One region of the Paramixta manurensis genome, then DNA from elsewhere that is predicted to be linked to it. Evidence: predicted binding sites of a transcription regulator. Region 1 holds the regulator's gene; each other region holds the start of a gene.
What was found. The regulator PurR, encoded in region 1, represses purine synthesis genes. The targets are predictions, from matches to a motif close to CANGCAAACGTTTGCNTG.
Positions count from the first base shown of each region.

Region 2: PMPD1_RS21245 (nucleobase:cation symporter-2 family protein) is a predicted target of PurR. The motif match lies at 4,999-5,016, and genes of this name have one in related genera.
Region 3: cvpA (colicin V production protein) is a predicted target of PurR. The motif match lies at 3,006-3,023, and genes of this name have one in related genera.

Region 1 is NZ_CP054212.1:2,196,644-2,203,561, forward strand. It holds gene punC (purine nucleoside transporter PunC) at 1-305, opposite strand, end outside; gene punR (DNA-binding transcriptional activator PunR) at 423-1,340, shown strand; gene purR (HTH-type transcriptional repressor PurR) at 1,391-2,416, opposite strand; gene cydH (cytochrome bd-I oxidase subunit CydH) at 2,703-2,792, shown strand; gene PMPD1_RS10695 (aldo/keto reductase) at 3,052-4,119, shown strand; gene PMPD1_RS10700 (C40 family peptidase) at 4,213-4,992, opposite strand; gene PMPD1_RS10705 (Grx4 family monothiol glutaredoxin) at 5,356-5,688, shown strand; gene rnt (ribonuclease T) at 5,725-6,399, opposite strand; gene ampC (class C beta-lactamase) at 6,547-6,918, shown strand, end outside.
Region 2 is NZ_CP054212.1:4,416,044-4,422,961, forward strand. It holds gene spoT (bifunctional GTP diphosphokinase/guanosine-3',5'-bis pyrophosphate 3'-pyrophosphohydrolase) at 1-285, shown strand, start outside; gene trmH (tRNA (guanosine(18)-2'-O)-methyltransferase TrmH) at 289-987, shown strand; gene recG (ATP-dependent DNA helicase RecG) at 984-3,065, shown strand; gene PMPD1_RS21230 (LysR family transcriptional regulator) at 3,076-3,981, opposite strand; partial or broken gene PMPD1_RS21235 (pirin family protein) at 4,099-4,203, shown strand; gene ycaC (isochorismate family cysteine hydrolase YcaC) at 4,265-4,900, shown strand; gene PMPD1_RS21245 (nucleobase:cation symporter-2 family protein) at 5,068-6,453, shown strand; gene PMPD1_RS21250 (AsmA family protein) at 6,592-6,918, shown strand, end outside.
Region 3 is NZ_CP054212.1:3,185,194-3,192,111, forward strand. It holds gene PMPD1_RS15280 (UbiX family flavin prenyltransferase) at 240-809, opposite strand; gene purF (amidophosphoribosyltransferase) at 911-2,428, opposite strand; gene cvpA (colicin V production protein) at 2,465-2,950, opposite strand; gene dedD (cell division protein DedD) at 3,107-3,814, opposite strand; gene folC (bifunctional tetrahydrofolate synthase/dihydrofolate synthase) at 3,804-5,072, opposite strand; gene accD (acetyl-CoA carboxylase, carboxyltransferase subunit beta) at 5,140-6,051, opposite strand; gene PMPD1_RS15310 (DedA family protein) at 6,212-6,862, opposite strand; gene truA (tRNA pseudouridine(38-40) synthase TruA) at 6,891-6,918, opposite strand, start outside.

The sequences.
Region 1 (6,918 bases):
AAACGTAGCGCCAGCAGCAATGTGGCGTCTGTCACCCACAACATGCCTGCACAACCAACAATAAACAGACTTAACCCGGCGAGCAGAACGGGTTTGCGGCCAATGCGATCGGAAACCGGCCCCCAGATGAGTTGCGCACAGGCGAAACCGGCCAGGAAGATGCTCAGACTGGCGCTAATCGTACCGGGGTGCGTTTGCAAGTCCTGCTGCATCGCGCCGAAAGCGGGGAGATACATATCGGTGGCGAGAAAGCCCAACATGCTCAGTAGGGCGAGGTACAACAAAAATCCTTTCGATCTCATCATTAAACAACTCTTTTATTATTACAGGTGATTTTAACGCCGCAGAGTGTAAAGGGGTGCAAGAGTGCTTGTGAAACGCTAATATTTGCACATTGCTATCAAAAAAATTGCAGGCAAAAAATGTGGTCTGAATATTCTCTCGAAGTACTTGATGCCGTTGCGCGTACTGGCAGTTTTACCGCAGCGGCAAATGAGCTTCATCGCGTTCCCTCCGCCGTCAGTTATACGGTACGGCAACTGGAGGAGTGGTTGGCGGTAAGCTTGTTTGAGCGGCGGCATCGCGATGTGGTTCTGACCGATGCCGGCGCGCTATTTATTCGCGAAAGCCGTGGTGTTATCAAAAAAATGCTTGCCACGCGGCGTCAGTGTCAGCAGGTAGCTAATGGCTGGCGAGGTCAGTTGAGCATTGCGGTCGATAGGATTGTAAAACCACAGCGAACGCGTCAACTGGTGTTGGATTTTTACCGCCACTTCCCGGATATGGAACTGCTGGTTTCACCGGAAGTCTTTAATGGGGTTTGGGATGCGCTGGCAGATGGGCGAGTTGAAGTGGCTATTGGGGCAACTCAGGCCATTCCGGTCGGTGGCCGTTTCGCCTTCCGCGACATGGGCACCCTGAACTGGCGTTGCGTGGTAAGCGCCACACACCCATTAGCCAGCTATCGCGATGTGCTGGATGATGAAGTCATTCGCGCCTGGCCATCACTGGTACTGGAGGACACCTCACGCGCCTTACCGCGACGAACCACTTGGACGTTGGACAATCAGCGGCGTCTGGTGGTACCGGATTGGGAAACCGGGTTCGATTGCTTACAGGCCGGGCTTTGCGTCGGGATGGTGCCCGGGCACTTCGCCGCGCCGTGGTTAGCCGCGGGGCATTTGCATGAGCTAAATCTGGCGACACGTTTTCCCGACAGCCCCTGCTGCGTGAGTTGGATCGAGCAGGATACGTCTCCGGCGCTGACATGGTTATTGAGCTATCTTGGCACCGGAGAGACGTTGAATGAGGAGTGGTTACGTGAAGAGAAGGGAACCTAACGCCCATCGCGTCGTGTTGCGGACAGCGGCGCTGCCCGCAGCATTAAGCGTTACCGCCGGTAATCAAGGAACGGGCCATCGGCAACCGAGCGGCGCTCGACCAGATGGGGATGAACTTCAATAGTTTGCGGCTCTTCGCGTTTGTTGATAATACGGTCAAGCAGCATATCGAAAGCGGTTTCGCCTAACTGCTCTTTAGGCTGGTGTACGGTGGTCAATGCTGGCGCGAAATAACGCGCGTTGCGCACGTTGTCATACCCGATCACCGAAATATCCTGTGGGACGCGTAACCCCAGTTCATCGGCGGCGCAAATCGCGCCCATCGCCATAATATCGCCGCCGCAAAATACAGCTGTAGGCCGCTGTTTTTGCGAGAGAATCTGTTGCATAGCTTGGTAGCCTGATTCTGGCTCAAAATCGCCCTGAACAATCCATTCGTTGCGCACCGGGATATTCTCTTCAGCCAATGCTTTCAGAAAGCCGGCGTGACGACCGCCGCCGGTATTTCGCTCCATCTGGCCGGGAATCGCCCCAATATCACGGTGACCACGCTCAATAAGATAGCGACCTGCCAAATAGCCGCCTTCAAAAGCGTTATCCAGCACCGTATCGGTAAAGTCGCCGCGTGATTCGCCCCAATCCATCACCACCATCGGAATAGAACGGTTTTCTTCCAGCATTTTTAATAAATCGTTCGGATATTCCGAACACATTACCAGCAACCCGTCGACGCGTTTTTGCGCCATCATTGACAGGTAGGCCTGCTGTTTTTGCAAATCGTTATGCGCATTGCCAAGGATGAGAGTGTAGCCACGCTCAAAACAGCGGTTTTCGACCGCCTCAATAATTTCGGCAAAATAGGGCGCTTCGCTTGAGGTGGCCAACAGGCCGATCGACTTAGTGTGATTAACCTTAAGGCTGCGTGCGACCGCGCTCGGCGAATAGTGCAGCGCTTTAATCGCATCCTGCACCGCTTCCCGCGTCTCTTCGGCTACGAAACGGGTTTTATTGATGACATGTGAAACGGTGGTGGTCGAAACCCCGGCGCGTTTCGCCACATCTTTAATTGTTGCCATTAAAATGGTACTCCTGGTTTATCGCAACTGGCTGATAAACTGAATGTTAATCGTTTGCGTCAATTTAGCTTTTCGACCCGGCGTTATTCATGTTTTAGGGTGGCTTTCTGAGTCATATCAGGAAGGTGGAACACCGGGAACAGGCAGCCAACAACCGAATGCGACGGTTGTTGCGCAACGGAAAAACGAAATTCTATCAAGGCTGTGAGCATAAGACGAGATTTTTACCGGCAACTGTGCGAAAATCTATTCAATTACCCTTTGTAAGGTCTTTCAGGAGCGAAACATGTCAACCGATCTAAAGTTTTCATTGTTTACAACCGTCGCTGCTTTACTGGTGATTGTGGCTTTTAGCCTGACGGCGGTTATGCACTAAGCTGGCGAAAATAAAAAATCATTGATGAGCTGCACGCCAAATGTTGGGCATCCAACAAAGTAAGGTGCAGTTTTTTTATGTGCCGACACGCCCCTCGCTGCAGGCATCTTTGAACTATCACGCATAAGAAATGAACGCACACGCCTTCTTCGCTGATTAAGGACGACATACCCTGTCTGTTCCGGTTGGAAGCGATCACTCGCCCTCGACTTACCGGCAGCTCATTGGCTGCATTCTCTAACCTGAACAGGAGCAATCAATGCCTCTCAATCACTTTGTCACACTTGGACGTTCCGGATTGCGCGTTAGCCCATATTGTCTGGGAACCATGACGTTCGGTGAAGACTTCGGCTGGGGAGCCAGCCCCGAAGAGTCGTTCGCTATGCTTGATGAATATCTGGCGCGTGGAGGAAACTTCGTGGATACCGCCAATATTTATACTGCCGGTCATTCTGAGCAAATTATCGGAGATTACCTTACCCAAAATCGCGTTCGGCGCGATGCGTTGGTACTTAGCACTAAGTTCTATTGCAACCTGCACCCGGGCGATCCGAACGGCGGCGGGGCGGGGCGCAAAGCGCTTATCCAACAATGCGAAGCCTCTTTGAAACGGCTCCAGTGCGACTATATCGATATCTATTGGTTGCACAACTGGGATCGAACCGCGCCCATTGAGGAGACACTACGCGGTCTCGACGATCTGGTTACCGCCGGTAAAATTCGTTATGTCGGCTTCTCAGACATTCCCGCCTGGAAAACGGCCGAAGCGCAGATGTTTGCTCAATTTCGGGGATGGGCGCCGATTATTGCGCTCCAGCTTGAGTATTCGCTGCTAGAGCGAACAAGCGAGGGTGAATTGTTCCCGATGGCACAAGCGATGGGGATGGGGATCATGCCTTGGTCGCCCCTGAAAAGCGGTTTCCTGAGCGGAAAGTTTAGACGTGGCAACGCAGAGAATGTTGATACCAAACGTACCAATCTGGTTGGCGTGCCTGGTGAGGCGGATTACGACATTATTGAAACCGTGGTGGAGGTTGCCTCGCAACTTGGCGCCAGCCCTGCGTCGGTGGCTTTGGCTTGGGTCCGATCACAATCAGGCGTTAGTTCTACTCTGATTGGCGCACGGCGTCTTGACCAGCTTAAAGCCAATCTGGATTCTCTTGATGTGACACTCTCTGCTGAGCAGATGAGTATGCTAAGTAAGGTCTCCAGGCCGAAGCTGAATTTCCCGGCCGACAACAACGCCACCTTGGCACCAATGTTGGCGTTCTCCGGCATGACCGTCGATGGTAATGCCGTGCCGTCGTTCGAGCGGCGCTCTGATTGAAGCCAGTGAGAAGGGGCGTTGCTGCCGAAAACGGGTTATGACCTCAGGCGCATAATCATACCAGCGTCAAAAGCTATTTTGATGCTGGTGGCGTTAGCGAATGGTTTTTGGCGTCATCACCCGACGTGCGCCGACATAGTGCCGTTGCCAATAGTCTTCGGTGAGCTGGCTTATCTGAATATCTTTTCCGGTACGCGGCGATTGAATAAATTTGCCATTACCTAAATAAACCCCAACGTGGTCAGCGGCACCGCGGTTATTAATGCGGAAGAACACTAAATCCCCTTTTTCCAGCGATTGACGCTGTACCGGCGCGGCATCACGCAAGTGATACATCTCGTTGGCGGTGCGGGGGATCTTAAATTTAACCAAGTCTTTATAAGCGTACCAAACCAGCCCGCTACAATCGAAACCGGTATGCGGCGAAGTCCCGCCCCATTGATAAGGCTTACCTAACTGCCCCATTAATTTATTCATCGCCGTTTCACGCGCTTTCTGATAACGCTCGCGATGCACTTTACTCATTTTCAACGGCCCTTGCTCGGTGGCGGCGGTCGAAAGCGTATGGCGATACTTACCACGTTGATGCCCGTAGCGTTTGCCCGTTTTTACCGTATGTTTTTTTACCGGCGCTTTGAGAGAGGCGATTTCTGCTTTAGGTTTTTTCTTGAGTTTAAGTTTCTGGGCAATCGGCAAACGACTTTTTTTCGTGCTGGTTTTTACCTGACGCCGTTTTTTACGCTCATCTTCACGTGCGCTTTTCTTATCAATCTTATGATGATTGGCATTAATAGGGGCCTGCGGCGAAGCCTGCGCCACATTGAAGAATAACTGAGCAAATGCCAGCAAAAAGAGCGTAATGAGTAAACGCATAATCCCGTTACAGGTAAAGCCCTCAAAAAACAGAGAGCGGCCAGAAGAGACAACCCTGCCGTCAGGCAGGCCCGGACCCAATTCTAATCTAACTTTTTCGCAAAAGGTAAGGTCTTTTTCCATTAATCATTCACTCAGGACAAAAAGCCTGCCAAATGAACAATATCAGGCGCTTATCTCACCACAAATATTGCTAACTATTAATCAATTAATGTGGTGAAATGATATCAAAATGTTATTTCTACGGTCACATTTAGCATAATGGAGCGAAAGGCATTATCCCTGCATAAAATGTCGTTTTCAGTGACCACTAAGAATCGCTACAATAAATAGACACGAAGTGAGCAATTAAGGAAGTCAAATATGAGTACTGTTGAAAAAATTCAGCGCCAGATCGCAGAAAACCCGATCCTGCTGTACATGAAAGGTTCGCCGAAGCTGCCAAGCTGTGGTTTCTCAGCTCAGACGGTTCAGGCGTTGTCTGCCTGTGGCGAACGCTTCGCGTATGTTGATATTTTACAAAATCCGGACATCCGCGCCGAACTGCCAAAATATGCCAACTGGCCAACCTTTCCACAATTGTGGGTGGATGGTGAACTGGTCGGCGGCTGTGATATCGTGATTGAAATGTATCAACGCGGTGAGCTTCAGCAACTGATCAAAGAAACGGCTGAGAAGTACAAAGAAGCAGAATAAGTGACAGAGGCGGGTGTTTACCCGCCCTGGTGCAGGTTAGAGGGATGCCTCGTCGTCCGGGGCATCTTCTTCATCCACCGCCAACGGCGGCCAGCCTCCCAAGCGTTTCCAGCGGTTCACTAACTCACAAAATAACGATGCGGTCTGCTCAGTATCATACAGAGCGGAATGCGCTTGCGTACTATCGAAAGGAATCCCTGCCGCTTTGCAGGCTTTTGCCAGCACCGTTTGGCCGACAACCAAACCGCTTAGCGCGGCGGTATCAAACGTTGCGAACGGATGGAAAGGGTTGCGCTTCAGGCCCGCACGCTCCGCGGCTGCCGTCATAAAACTGTGATCAAACGTCGCGTTATGTGCCACGATAATCGCGCGGTTACAGCCTTGATCCTTAATTCCTTTGCGAACCATTTTGAAAATGGCATGCAGCGCGTCATATTCACTGATTGCACCGCGCAGCGGGTTATGTGGATCGATTCCGGTAAAGGCCAGCGCCTCCGGTTGTAGCTGGGCGCCTTCAAAAGGTTCAACGTGGAAATGCAATGTTTCATCCTGCTGCAGCCAACCGTTTTCGTCCATTTTTAGCGTAATCGCGGCAATTTCCAGCAGGGCATCGGTTTTGGCATTAAAACCGGCCGTTTCCACATCAATCACCACCGGATAAAACCCACGGAAACGTTCAGACAAGGTGTTTAATGGTTTCGATTCAGACATCAGGATCTCATTGGTGGAAAAATGCAGCGCGCATTATGGCAAATTTTAAGGTGGCTTGCAGTAGTGGGAAAAAACAAGGGCAGTCATACTGCCGTTAATCGGTTTATTATTGAATTGAAATAATCTTTACGAAAGGAAGGTTTTCGCATGAAAAAAAGGTTTCCTTATGCGCTTTTGTTGGCGACGTTTGCCGTCTCCCCACTCTGCAGCGCCGGGCAGCAGGCATTGTCAGAGCAACAAATATCGGCGCTGGTCAACCGCACACTGACGCCACTGCTCAAAGAACAGGCGATTCCTGGCATGGCGGTTGCGGTGCTTTATCATGGCAAACCTTACTATTTCAATTATGGCCTGGCGGAGTTAAATCACCGACGTCCGGTAACGGAGCATACGTTGTTTGAACTGGGTTCATTAAGTAAAACCTTCACCGGCATTCTCGGCGGTTATGCGGTACAAACCGGTCGGCTTAACCTGAATGATCCCGTCGCGAAATACTGGCCTGCGCTAACCGGTCAACAG
Region 2 (6,918 bases), 2.2 Mb from region 1:
CCAGAGAAATTCATGGCGGTGGAGTGGGATAAAGTAATCGATCAGGAGTTCGTCGCCGAAATTAAGGTGGATATGTTTAATCACCAAGGCGCACTGGCGAATCTAACTGCGGCAATCAACACCGCAGGTTCGAACATTCAGAGCCTAAACACCGAAGAGAAAGATGGCCGCGTTTACAGTGCATTTATCCGTTTAACCGCGCACGATCGCGTGCACTTAGCGAATATTATGCGAAAAATTCGCGTCATGCCGGACGTGATTAAAGTTCACCGTAACCGAAATTAATGCATGAATGCTCAACGCTTTGCCCGCATCCGTGAAATGCTGGCCGCGCGCCAGCACGACCTGACCGTTTGTATGGAGCAGGTTCACAAACCGCACAATGTGTCTGCCGTGATCCGGACAGCGGATGCGGTTGGCGTCCATGAAGTGCACGCTGTCTGGCCCGGCAGCCGCATGCGTACCATGGCCTCCGCTGCTGCCGGTAGCAACAGTTGGGTTCAAGTGAAAACCCATCGCACCATTGCTGAGGCGGTGGGCCATCTCAAGAGCCAGCAGATGCAAATACTGGCGACACATCTCTCTGATAATGCTGTTGATTTCCGCGATATCGATTACACCAAACCTACCTGCATACTCATGGGTCAGGAAAAAACCGGTATCACACAAGAGGCGCTGGAGCTGGCCGATTGTGACATCATTATCCCGATGGTCGGTATGGTTCAGTCACTCAACGTGTCGGTGGCTTCCGCGCTCATCCTGTATGAAGCGCAGCGCCAGCGGCAGAATGCCGGTATGTATCAGCGCCAGCACAGCTTGCTTGATGAACAAGAACAGCAGCGGTTGCTATTTGAAGGGGGTTATCCGGTGCTGGCGCGGGTAGCAAAACAAAAAAGACTGCCCCGGCCACATATTGATGAAAACGGCCAAGTCATCGCCGATGCCGAATGGTGGGCGGCGATGCAAGCTTCGGTGAATAAAAAGTGAAAGGCCGCCTGTTGGATGCCATCCCGCTGAATTCACTGTCAGGCGTCGGCGCCAGCCAGGCAACGAAGCTGGCAAAGCTTGGTTTACATACCGTACAAGACCTGCTGTTACACCTCCCTCTGCGTTACGAAGATCGCACCCAGTTATATGCCATTAACGACTTATTACCCGGAATTTGGGCCACCGTTGAAGGCGAAGTGTTACATACCGATATCACTTTTGGTCGGCGCCGAATGCTGGTTTGCCAAATCAGCGATGGCAGCGGTGTTATCACCCTGCGCTTTTTTAATTTCAACGCCGGTATGAAAAACAGCCTGGCGCCGGGCCAACGCGTCACCGCATACGGTGAAATAAAACGCGGGCAGCGCGGCGCGGAAATTATTCATCCAGAGTATCGCGTACAGGGTGAACATGGCGTAACCGAATTACAAGAAACCCTCACGCCGGTCTATTCCACCACCGAAGGGGTCCGTCAGGCGACATTACGGAATTTAACTGAGCAGGCGTTGAAGCTGTTAGAAACCTGCGCCATTGCCGAATTACTGCCGCCCGATCTGAGCCGTGGCATGATAAGCCTGCCTGATGCGTTACGCACTTTACATCGTCCGCCGCCAGACATGATGTTGACCGATCTGGATAGCGGAAAGCATCCTGCTCAACGCCGTCTGATCCTTGAGGAATTATTGGCGCATAACCTGAGCATGCTGGCAGTACGTGCCGGCGCACAGCGCTATCATGCGCTGCCAATGGCGGCGCGGCATACGTTAAGCGATAAACTCTTAGCGGCGTTGCCCTTCAAACCGACCGGCGCGCAGCAGCGCGTAGGGCAGGAAATTGAACGGGATCTGGCGCAGGATTACCCGATGATGCGTTTGGTACAGGGTGACGTCGGGTCTGGTAAAACCCTGGTCGCCGCGCTGGCTGCGCTGAATGTTATCGCGTGGGGTAAACAGGTGGCGCTGATGGCGCCGACCGAGCTACTGGCGGAACAGCATGCCAATAACTTTCGCCAATGGTTTGAGCCGCTAGGGATTGAAGTCGGCTGGCTGGCGGGGAAACAAAAAGGCAAAGCGCGTCAGGCGCAGCAAGAGGCGATCGCCAGCGGGCAGGTGTCAATGGTGGTCGGGACGCATGCCATCTTTCAGGAGCAGGTACAGTTTAATGGCCTGGCGTTGGTCATTATTGATGAACAACACCGTTTCGGTGTTCATCAACGCTTAGCGCTGTGGGAGAAAGGCGAAGAGCAAGGTTTCCATCCCCATCAACTGATTATGACCGCTACGCCGATTCCGCGCACTCTGGCGATGACCGCCTACGCCGATCTGGATACCTCAACCATTGATGAATTGCCGCCGGGGCGTACGCCGGTTACGACTGTCGCGATCCCCGATACGCGCCGGGCGGAAATTATTGCCCGGGTTAAAAGCGCCTGTGGCGAGGAAGGCCGCCAGGCATATTGGGTTTGTACGCTGATTGAAGAATCGGACGTTTTGGAAGCGCAAGCGGCTGAAGCCACGTGGGAAGAGCTCAAAGTCGCGCTGCCGGAACTACAGGTCGGCCTGGTGCATGGCCGCATGAAACCCCAGGAAAAACAGGCCGTCATGCAGGCCTTTAAACAGGGCGAATTACAATTACTGGTCGCGACCACGGTGATTGAGGTAGGCGTGGATGTTCCTAACGCCAGCCTAATGATCATTGAAAACCCGGAACGTCTTGGCCTCGCGCAGTTGCACCAATTGCGTGGACGTGTCGGGCGTGGCGCGGTGGCCTCACACTGCGTGCTACTGTATAAAGCGCCGCTGAGCAAAACTGCGCAGAAACGGCTGCAGGTACTGCGCGACAGCAATGATGGCTTTGTCATCGCGCAGTGTGATTTGGAGATTCGCGGTCCGGGCGAGCTACTCGGCACGCGCCAAACCGGTAATGCCGAATTCAAAGTGGCCGACCTGCTGCGTGACCGAGAGATGATCCCCGAGGTGCAGCGTGTTGCCCGCCACATCCACCAGCATTACCCTGAGCAAGCACAGGCGTTAATTGAGCGCTGGCTTCCGGAAACCGAGCGCTATACCAACGCCTGATCCGGCAAGCTTAATTTTCCACTATCTTTGCGTAGCTATCGGCCAGATGATCAATAAACAGGCGTACGGAGGGCAACAAGCCGCGTCGCGAAGGGAAAACCGCGTGGATAATTTCTCGCCGTGGCGCCCACTCAGGCACAATGCGTATCAGTTTCCCCTCTCCGAGCGGTTCACTCAACATAATCTGCGGCAGTTGTAGCACGCCAATACCGGCAATCGCCGCATGGCGTAATGCCACCATATCGGTAGTCACAAAACGCGGCGTATGGGGCACCAGGGCATGCGCCTCATCAGGTCCATAGAGATCCCAGTAAAAATTATTTTGTGGCGCGCCTAATCCCAGGCTGGGTAAGCCGTTTAAATCAGCCGGTGAAACCGGAAAGCCATGCGATTGAAGTAAATCGGGGCTGGCAACCAGACATTGTCCCCGATCGGAGAGCACACGCATCACCAAATTGCTGTCTTCCAGCGGCGCTGGCCGTACACGGATGGCGACATCGACCGATTCGCCGACGACATCTACACGTCGATTGGTGGCTTCAAGGTGCAGATTGATATGCGGATAACGCAGCATAAACGCCGTCAACATTTCGCCAACGTGTAAATGCAACAGCGCCACCGGACAAGTGACTCGCAATGTGCCCCGAGGTTCCGCCCACTGCATATCCACCGACTCTTGCGCCGCTTCCGCCTCAACCAGCATCGCTTTGCAATGCTCGTAGTATGTCCGCCCGATATCGGTCATTGCGAAGTTACGCGTCGAACGCTGGATTAAACGTACGCCGAGGCGCTCTTCCAGCATTGCGATACGTCGGCTGAGCTTCGACTTGGGCATCCCCAGCGCCCGCCCTGCCGGCGCGAATCCGCCATGATCGACCGACTGGACAAAATAATAGAGTTCGTTCAGGTCAAACACATCCCCTCCACTGTCCTAACAAAGGAACTATGATTTCTATTTTTGCCATCTTTACCGTTCGTCGTTCTATAATTATGCTTTCACCCAGACGAACACGTTGTTTTCAGGAGAAGAGGCATGAAAAAAATTCTGGGTGTTTATAGCGCTCCGCGTCCTCACTGGGTCGGTGATGGTTTTCCGGTTCGCTCGGTATTTTCTTACAACAACCAAGGTAACGCCATTGTCCGGTGAACCACCGCTTATGCCGATTCGCCGGGCAGTATTTAACTAAAGGAGAACGACAATGAGTAAACCTTACATTCGCCTTAATAAAGATGACGCCGCGGTACTATTGGTCGATCACCAAACAGGCTTGCTATCTCTGGTGCGCGATATCGATCCTGATAAATTCAAAAATAATGTGTTGGCGCTGGCCGATATGGCCGAATACTTTAAGCTGCCAACCATTTTGACCACCAGCTTTGAAACCGGTCCGAATGGACCTTTGGTGCCAGAGCTAAAAGAAAAATTCCCTACTGCGCCCTATATTGCACGGCCCGGCAACATTAATGCCTGGGATAACGAAGATTTCGTGAAAGCCGTCAAAGCCACCGGTAAAAAGCAACTGATTATTGCCGGGGTAGTTACCGAGGTTTGCGTGGCTTTCCCTACGCTCTCCGCGCTGGCAGAAGGCTTTGACGTATTTGTCATTACCGATGCCTCCGGTACGTTTAACGAAATGACGCGCAATGCCGCATGGCAGCGCATGTCACAGGCAGGCGCGCAGTTAATGACGTGGTTTGGCGCGGCGGGTGAACTGCATCGCGACTGGCGTAATGATATTGAGGGGCTGGGTACGCTATTCTCAAACCACATCCCGGATTATCGCAATTTAATGACCGCCTACGCGAAGCTTACCGACAATAAACCCCTGGCATAATTTCACCGCCGGAGGAAATTGTCTTACGTTAAGAGGGGCGCCGTGCTCCTCTTTTTCCGCTCCGTTCGTTTTATATCCCTTGTGTTTTACGCGCCCGTATAGCAAACGATTGCTTTTGCCCGACAGAAGATTAAAATCGCCACTTTCTTTCCGAGGGATCAGAAACTATGTCCGCAAGCCCCAGTGAAATCGCCGCATCTGCCGAAAAAGGCAAAGCACAGAGCGAATTGATTTATCGTCTGGAAGACCGCCCGCCATTGCCACAAACCTTGTTTGCCGCCTGCCAACATCTGTTGGCGATGTTTGTTGCGGTTATCACACCTGGGTTATTGATTTGTCAGGCCTTAAGCCTGCCGGCACAGGACACACAGCACATTATCAGCATGTCGCTGTTCGCTTCTGGCGTCGCCTCTTTACTACAGATTAAAACCTGGGGGCCGGTCGGCTCGGGTTTACTCTCGATTCAGGGCACCAGTTTTAACTTCGTGACGCCATTAATTATGGGTGGAATGGCGCTCAAAAGTGGCGGCGCGGATGTACCCACCATGATGGCGGCACTGTTTGGCACGCTGATGGTTGCCTCCTGCACGGAGATGGTTTTGTCACGCGTATTGCACCTGGCAAGGCGGATAATCACGCCATTGGTTTCTGGCATTGTGGTGATGATTATTGGCCTCTCGTTGATTCAGGTCGGCTTGACCTCGATTGGCGGCGGCTTTAGCGCGATGAACGATCACACTTTCGGCGCGCCTAAAAATTTGCTACTGGCAGGTGCAGTGCTGGTAGTGATTATTTTACTCAATCGCCAACGCAATCCGTACCTGCGCGTTGCCTCATTGGTGATTGCCATGGCAGTAGGTTACCTGTTGGCATGGGCGCTGGGCATGTTGCCGGAGACCATTGAGGCAACCAATACCGCCTTGATTGCCGTGCCAACGCCTCTCTACTATGGCCTCGGGTTTGACTGGAACCTTATCATCCCGCTGGTGCTGGTCTTTATGGTGACCTCACTGGAAACTATCGGCGATATTACCGCCACTTCAGACGTTTCGGAGCAACCGGTTAGCGGCCCGTTATATATGAAGCGTTTGAAGGGTGGCGTTCTGGCTAATGGCCTTAACTCTTTTGTATCCGCGCTTTTCAATACGTTTCCTAACTCCTGCTTCGGGCAAAATAACGGCGTAATACAACTCACTGGCGTTGCTAGCCGCTATGTCGGGTTTGTCGTAGCGCTAATGCTGATTATTTTAGGGCTGTTCCCGGCAGTGAGTGGGTTCGTACAACATATTCCTGAGCCTGTGTTAGGCGGTGCCACTATTGTCATGTTCGGTACTATTGCCGCCTCCGGTGTGCGCATTGTTTCCCGCGAACCATTGAATCGCCGTGCGATTATGATTATTGCGCTATCGCTGGCTGCCGGGTTGGGCGTCTCGCAGCAACCCTTAATTTTGCAGTTTGCGCCCGATTGGCTGAAAACCTTGCTCTCTTCCGGTATTGCAGCGGGCGGTATTACCGCTATTATTCTGAACTTGGTATTCCCGCAAGAAAAATAGTCTTCCCGGGGCGGCGCTTATCCGCCCCGATTTTGGAATCCATCTCGCGTTTTATCCGACTTTACAACCGGGCGGTTGAGACCGGGCGGTAATTCAGGCATAACATCCAGTGACCGGAAATTCATAGGGAAGGATGCAATGAAGTTCATCGGAAAATTTCTCTTTACGCTACTGCTACTGCTGCTACTCCTGATCGTGGTGGTATACGTTTTACTGCAAACGCGCTGGGGCGCAGGCTGGGTAAGCCGTTGGATCACGGATAATACGGACTATCATCTTTCCGTAACCAAAATTGAGCATAACTTCTCTAATCCTTCCCACTTTATCCTGGATGATTTTAGCTTCGGTCACGATGGGCAGCCCGCTATTGTGGTGGCGAAGCGAGTCGATCTTGGGCTGGCGTTGACTCAGTTTAGCGATCCGCTGCATTTCGATACTATCACCCTACATGAGGGTGTGCTGAAC
Region 3 (6,918 bases), 990 kb from region 1:
GCATCGTGTGTTTGCGCTGTTGAATTTGCACTTTTCATGCCAGTTCTGGCGGCCTAAGACGCCGCTCACCGGTCCGCTAAGCGATACGCCTAAAATCGGCGTTAACGCGTAGATTGCGAGGGAAAATATAGCAGGGTTGTTAAGACGAAAAAGCAACTATGTTACGTTTTGGTGCACGCGATGCACGAAAAGTGATCCAGGCTGGATAATTGCACCGCGATGGGTCATTAATTGAACATCTATGCACCTTGCCAGCGCGTAAACAGGTCTTGCGGCAAGTTAATATCAAACTGATCGAGGATACGGTTGACGGTTTGGTCAACAATCTGCTGCACGTTTTCCGGGCGGTGATAAAAAGCGGGTACCGGCGGCATAATAATCGCCCCCATCTCCGCTGCGGTGGTCATCATCCGCAGGTGGCCGACATGGAGCGGGGTTTCACGTACGCACAAGACCAACTTGCGCCGTTCTTTGAGTACTACATCGGCGGCGCGCGTCAGCAAGCCGTCGCTATAACTGTGAACAATGCCAGAGAGGGTTTTCATTGAGCAGGGCGCAATCACCATACCGTCGGTTTTAAACGAACCGGATGAGATGCTGGCGGCAATATCGCGCACATCATGCACCACATCGGCAAACCCCTGTACCTCACGTAACGTATAATCGCTTTCCAGCGCCAGCGTTTGCCGCGCCGCCTGACTCATCACCAAATGGGTTTCGATTTCCGGCAGCGTTTGCAATATCTGCAATAGACGCACGCCATAAATGACGCCGCTGGCGCCGGAAATGCCGATGATCAGTCTTTTCATTACGTTGCCTTGTTAAAACGTATTCAGGGCGATGCATGCATCGCCCCTACGTGTCTCGCGCCCGGGCAAGCCCGGCCAATCTATTTGCCTATCCTCAACGATTACCCTTCATTATGCAACTCAAGGTTCTCTACCTCATTCTGCCGCGCCAATGCCTTTGCATCATCATTACGCAGCGACTGGAGGTACTCCAGATAGCGCTGATCCACATCTTTGGTTACATAGACGCCGTTAAACACCGAACACTCAAATTGCGTAATGTCCGGATTCTCTTCACGTACCGCATCAATCAGGTCATCCAAGTCCTGGAAAATCAGCGCATCGGCTTTAATGAGCGCGCGGATTTCCTCTACTTCCCGGCCATGAGCAATTAACTCGGTGGCACTGGGCATATCAATGCCGTACACATTCGGGAAGCGAATTTCCGGCGCGGCAGAGGCCAGATAGACCTTTTTCGCGCCCGCTTCGCGCGCCATTTCGATAATTTGCTCGGAGGTGGTGCCACGCACGATCGAATCATCCACCAGCAGCACATTCTTATCGCGAAACTCGGCGCGGTTAGCATTCAACTTACGTCGCACCGCGTTACGCCGCAATTGCTGGCCCGGCATGATAAAAGTACGCCCAACGTAGCGGTTTTTCACAAAGCCCTGCCGGTATGGCTTATCCAGAATACGGGCAATTTCCAGCGCCACATCGGTCGAAGTTTCCGGGATCGGAATCACCACATCAATGTCGAGATCTTCCCATTCGCGCGCGATTTTTTCACCCAACTTGGTGCCCATCCGCACGCGTGCGCTGTAGACCGAGATTTTATCGAGGAAAGAATCCGGACGCGCAAAATATACATATTCAAACAAGCAGGGGTTGCTTTTGGGATTCTCGGCGCACTGGCGAGTGAACAACTGCCCTTTTTCGGTGATGTACACCGCTTCGCCCGGCGCCACATCTCGCAGAAATTCAAAACCCAGCGTATCCAGCGCGACACTTTCGGAGGCGACCATATATTCCACCCGCTCATCCGGCAGCCGACGTTTGCCCATCACTAAAGGACGAATGCCGTTCGGATCGCGGAAGGCGACCATGCCATGACCGATGATCATCGCCACACAGGCGTAAGCGCCACGCACATGCTGATGCACTGCCGCTACCGCTGAGAAAATATTTTCCGCTTCCAGCGGATAGTGCTGAAAACGATCCAGCTCCTGCGCAAAAATATTGAGCAGAATTTCGGAATCCGAGGTGGTGTTGACGTGACGGCGACCGCTTTCAAACAGTTGCTTACGCAGCTCATGGGCGTTAGTCAAATTGCCGTTATGCGCCAGAGTAATGCCATAAGGTGAGTTAACGTAGAAGGGCTGCGCTTCAGAGGCGCTGGAACTACCCGCCGTTGGATAACGAACATGGCCGATACCCATATTGCCCTGCAAACGCTGCATATGGAGTGCTTCGAACACATCACTGACCAACCCGTTGGCTTTACGGAGACGGAAACAGTTCAATGCGTCGATAGTACAAATGCCTGCGGCATCCTGCCCACGGTGCTGAAGCACCGTTAACGCGTCATAAATCGACTGGTTTACCGGCATGAATCCGGTGATACCGACAATACCGCACATGTAGTCATATCCTCATAAGCCGCACCCCCGGCGCGATTACCGGGGTAAAAAACTCGACGTGCTTTTTAGGTAGTCAAAAAACCACCCGATGATGCCACGGAACTGGGGAATGAGTTGGGACTGCTGCCAGTCAGGGCTTTTTGAAAAGCCGGTGAAGACATCAAGGAAGAACAAAATGGCGGAAACAATCAGCACGCCACGTACCGCCCCGAAACAAACGCCTAACACCCTATCGGTACCTGACAGCCCGGTCTTATCAACCAGTGTGCCGATCACATAATTCACTATCGCGCCGACAATCAGCGTGGCGATAAACAGCACCGCGATGGCGATCCCATTTCGCACCAGTTCATCTTCAAAACCTGTAAACCAGACCGCGAGGAAGGAGTAGTAATGACTGGCGACAAAGAATGCGCACCCCCAGGCAACGAGAGAAAGTGCTTCCCGAACAAACCCACGGATTAGGCTGACAACAGCCGAAAAACCGATAATCGCAATAATGACGTAATCTATCCAGATCATGAACTCTTCCAGCGACAGTGCCCCTGCATCCAGTTCGGGGCGAATTCTAACAGAAAAAGAAAACGTTTGCGTAGGGGTTTTCTTTTTCCAGACCAAATAAAAAGGGGCGATGAAAAAAAGCTAATCCCCGCCCCTGGTTAGCGCAATTGCACGCGGTTAACGTGCGCTATAGGGCTTCACCACGCCGCCTAGTCCGGAAATGCCCTTCAGCTCGCTGACCGCAGCCTGCATTTTGGCTTTCGATGCATCCGGCCCGACATAGATGCGGGTGATTTGCCCCTGCACCGGCGTGGCGGGAACGGTAAAGGCACGATAACCGGATAACCGTAGCTGTGCCACGACTTCGCTCACCTTCGCCGCATTTTTCAATGCGCCCAGTTGCACCACCCAAGCCTGCCCGCTCGGCGCTGGCGACTCCTGAGGTTTCGCTTCCGGTTTCGGTACTTCAACCGGCTTAGGTTTTGGCGGCTCAACCGGTTTTGGCTTCGGTTGCTCAACCGGTTTCGGTTTTGGCGTTGCCACCGGTTTCGGCTTCGCCGGCTGCATTGGCGGCGGCGCGACAACCGTCGGCTGATTGTCAGACTGTGGTACCGCCGTGCCGTTATCCGCCGATTGCGCCGGACGCGCGCTATTCCCTTCTACCGCCGCGCTGGCGCCTTCCGGCGGCTGCGCCGGGAGGGATTGCGTAACTGGCGGTACCATATCGGTATCCTGTTGGTCATCCGGTTTCGGCACCAATGGAATGGCCGCGAACTCTTCTTTGTAATGCTTTTTCTTGCCGTCGAGTAAGCCCGGCAACACAATTACGCCAACGGCGACCAAAATAACGGTCCCGACTAAACGGTTTTGAAACTTACTTGCCACTGCCGTTCTCCGTTTCCATCGCTTCCATCACCTGCGCCACGGTATGAAACGATCCACATACCAGCACAATATCCTGTACTCCCGCCGCGCGCTGTGCCGCACGCCATGCTGCTTCAACATTGGCAAATGCCTGCGCGTGCGGTAAATGGTCAATTAATTGCTGTGCCGTTGCGCCACGCGGCCCTGCCAGCGGCGCGCAGTACCATTCATCGACTTGCGGCGCTAAACAGGCGAGCGTACCGGCAATATCTTTGTCATGCAGCATCCCAACCACCGCATGGACTTTACCCTGCTTCGGCAGCGCCGCCAGGCGACTGGCAAGATACGCTGCCGCATGCGGATTATGCGCCACATCCAGGATCACCTGCGGCGCATGCGCCACGGTTTGAAAACGACCGGGTAAGGTAGCTTTATCCATCCACTGCCGAATCAACGCTTCCGGGACGGTGAGTTCAGAAAGACGCAATGCAGCCAATGCGGTCGCGGCATTTGGCAACGGTACTTGCGGCAACGGCAAATGGTTTAACGTTCCTTGCGCATCCTGGAACGTCCAACCCTCGCCATCTTGATGATAACGCCAGTCACGATCGCATCGGGCGAGCAGCGCGCCCTTTTGGTGCGCAACATCAGCAATGGATGTCGGCATATCGGGCTCGCCCACGACCGCAGGTTTATTGGCGCGAAAAACGCCGGCCTTCTCTCGACCAATGCTTTCGCGGTCTGGCCCCAGCCAATCGGTATGATCTAACGCGATGCTGGTCACCACCGCTACATCCGCGTCAACAATATTGGTCGCGTCCAGCCGCCCACCTAACCCCACTTCAAGGATCACCACATCCAGCGCCGCCTGCTTAAACAGCATCAGCGCCGACAAGGTACTAAACTCAAAATAGGTCAACGACGTGTCACCCCGTCCGGCTTCAATCGCAGCAAAAGTCGCGGTATGTGCTGCTTCGTCCAACTCTTCGCCCTGCACTCTTACCCGTTCGGTATAACGCAGTAAATGCGGTGAGCTATAAACGCCGACGCGATAGCCTGCCGCCAATAACAGCGTTTCTAAAGTGCGACAGGTGGTGCCTTTGCCATTGGTCCCCGCCACGGTAAACACCGTCGGCGCCGGTTTAAGCAGACAGAGATGCGATGCGACGCGCCGGATACGATCCAGCCCGAGCTCAATGGCCTGAGAATGTAAATGCTCAAGATAATGAAGCCACGTGGCCAAAGGCGACGTGGCTTGAGGAAGGTGAAGATTATCCATGTGTCCCGTTCACAGCGTTACGGTTCATTGGTGAAAGGAACAGCAAGCTGTTCCTCTCCATCATCTGTCAGGCCTCGTTGCTTTCCGGTGCGGCATCGGCGAGATGCTCGTCACCATCGTGCAAAGGCGCTGGCAGGTTCATCATTTTCGCCAGATGGCTCGCCAGCTTGTAACGCATTTCCGGGCGACGAATAATCATATCAATCGCGCCTTTCTCAATCAGGAACTCGCTGCGTTGGAAGCCTGGCGGCAATTTTTCCCGCACCGTTTGCTCAATAACACGCGGACCGGCGAACCCGATCAGCGCTTTTGGCTCGGCAATATTCAGATCGCCCAGCATCGCAAAACTGGCGGAAACGCCGCCCATAGTCGGATCGGTTAATACAGAGATATACGGTAAGCCGCGCTCTTGCATTTTCGCTAACGCCGCGCTGGTTTTCGCCATCTGCATCAGCGACATCAGCGCTTCCTGCATACGTGCGCCACCGCTGGCTGAGAAACAGATCATCGGACAGTTATCTTCCAGCGCCTGCTCGACCGCGCGCACGAAACGTGCGCCAACCACTGAGCCCATTGAGCCGCCCATAAAGGAAAACTCAAACGCGGCGGCGACAACCGGCATCCCATGCAGGGTGCCTTTCATCACGATCAACGCATCTTTTTCGTCGGTCTCTTTTTGCGCGGCGGCCAGACGATCTTTGTACTTTTTGGAATCGCGAAACTTGAGCACATCTTTCGGCTCCAGCTCACTGCCCAACTCGACCAGCGTGTCCTGATCTAACAGGCTGTGCAAACGCTCACGGGCGTGCATACGCATGTGATGATCGCATTTCGGGCAAACTTCCAGATTGCGTTCCAGTTCTGCGCGGTACAGAACCTGCCCGCAACTATCACACTTGGTCCAGACCCCTTCCGGGATACTTGCCTTGCGTGATGGGGTAATTGTGCTCTTATTGAGAATTCGTTCAATCCAGCTCATTGATGACCTTTCTGTTTGAACCTGGTGAAACCAGTTTTTCTTGTTGCTGCCGAATTCACGTTCAGCAGACCATAAATGTCGCTCATTAAACCATAACCAACCGACACTGTGGATAAAAATCTGGTCGAACCGGTTGGTCTGGTATTTTTATTAGCCGGGTTTACTGACGCGCCGCACGACGATGGCGCCAGAATTCAACCACACCGGGCAGAATAGACACCACGATAATCGCCACAATCAACAGTTTCAGGTTCTCCTGCACCACCGGCAAATTGCCAAAGAAATAGCCGCAATACGAGAACAGTAGCACCCACAGCAAGCCGCCCGTCACATTGTAGAGGGCGAAATAACGATAAGACATGTGCCCCATGCCGGCGACAAAGGGCGCAAAAGTGCGCACTATCGGAACGAAACGCGCCAGAATAATGGTTTTCCCGCCGTGCCGTTGGTAAAAAGCGTGGGTTTTATCCAGGTAACTGCGGCGAAAAATTTTTGAGTTTGGATTGCTGAATAATCGCTCGCCAAACAGACGACCAATGGTGTAATTCACCGCATCGCCCAGGATAGCCGCTAGCGCCATCAGCGCCACCACGAGATGGACATTCAAATCATTACCCGGTAACGCCGCCAACGCACCAGCAACAAACAGTAATGAATCGCCCGGCAGAAAAGGCGTCACCACCAGGCCGGTTTCGCAAAACAGGATCAGGAACAGAATGGCGTAAACCCATACGCCATATTGCGCCACCAGTTGCGCCATATGGACATCAATATGCAGGATAAAATCGACGACAAAACGGATTAGATCCATAACTCTCCCTTACTCCCCACCATCAATATTAATCTTCAAGGAACAGCGGCCCCATT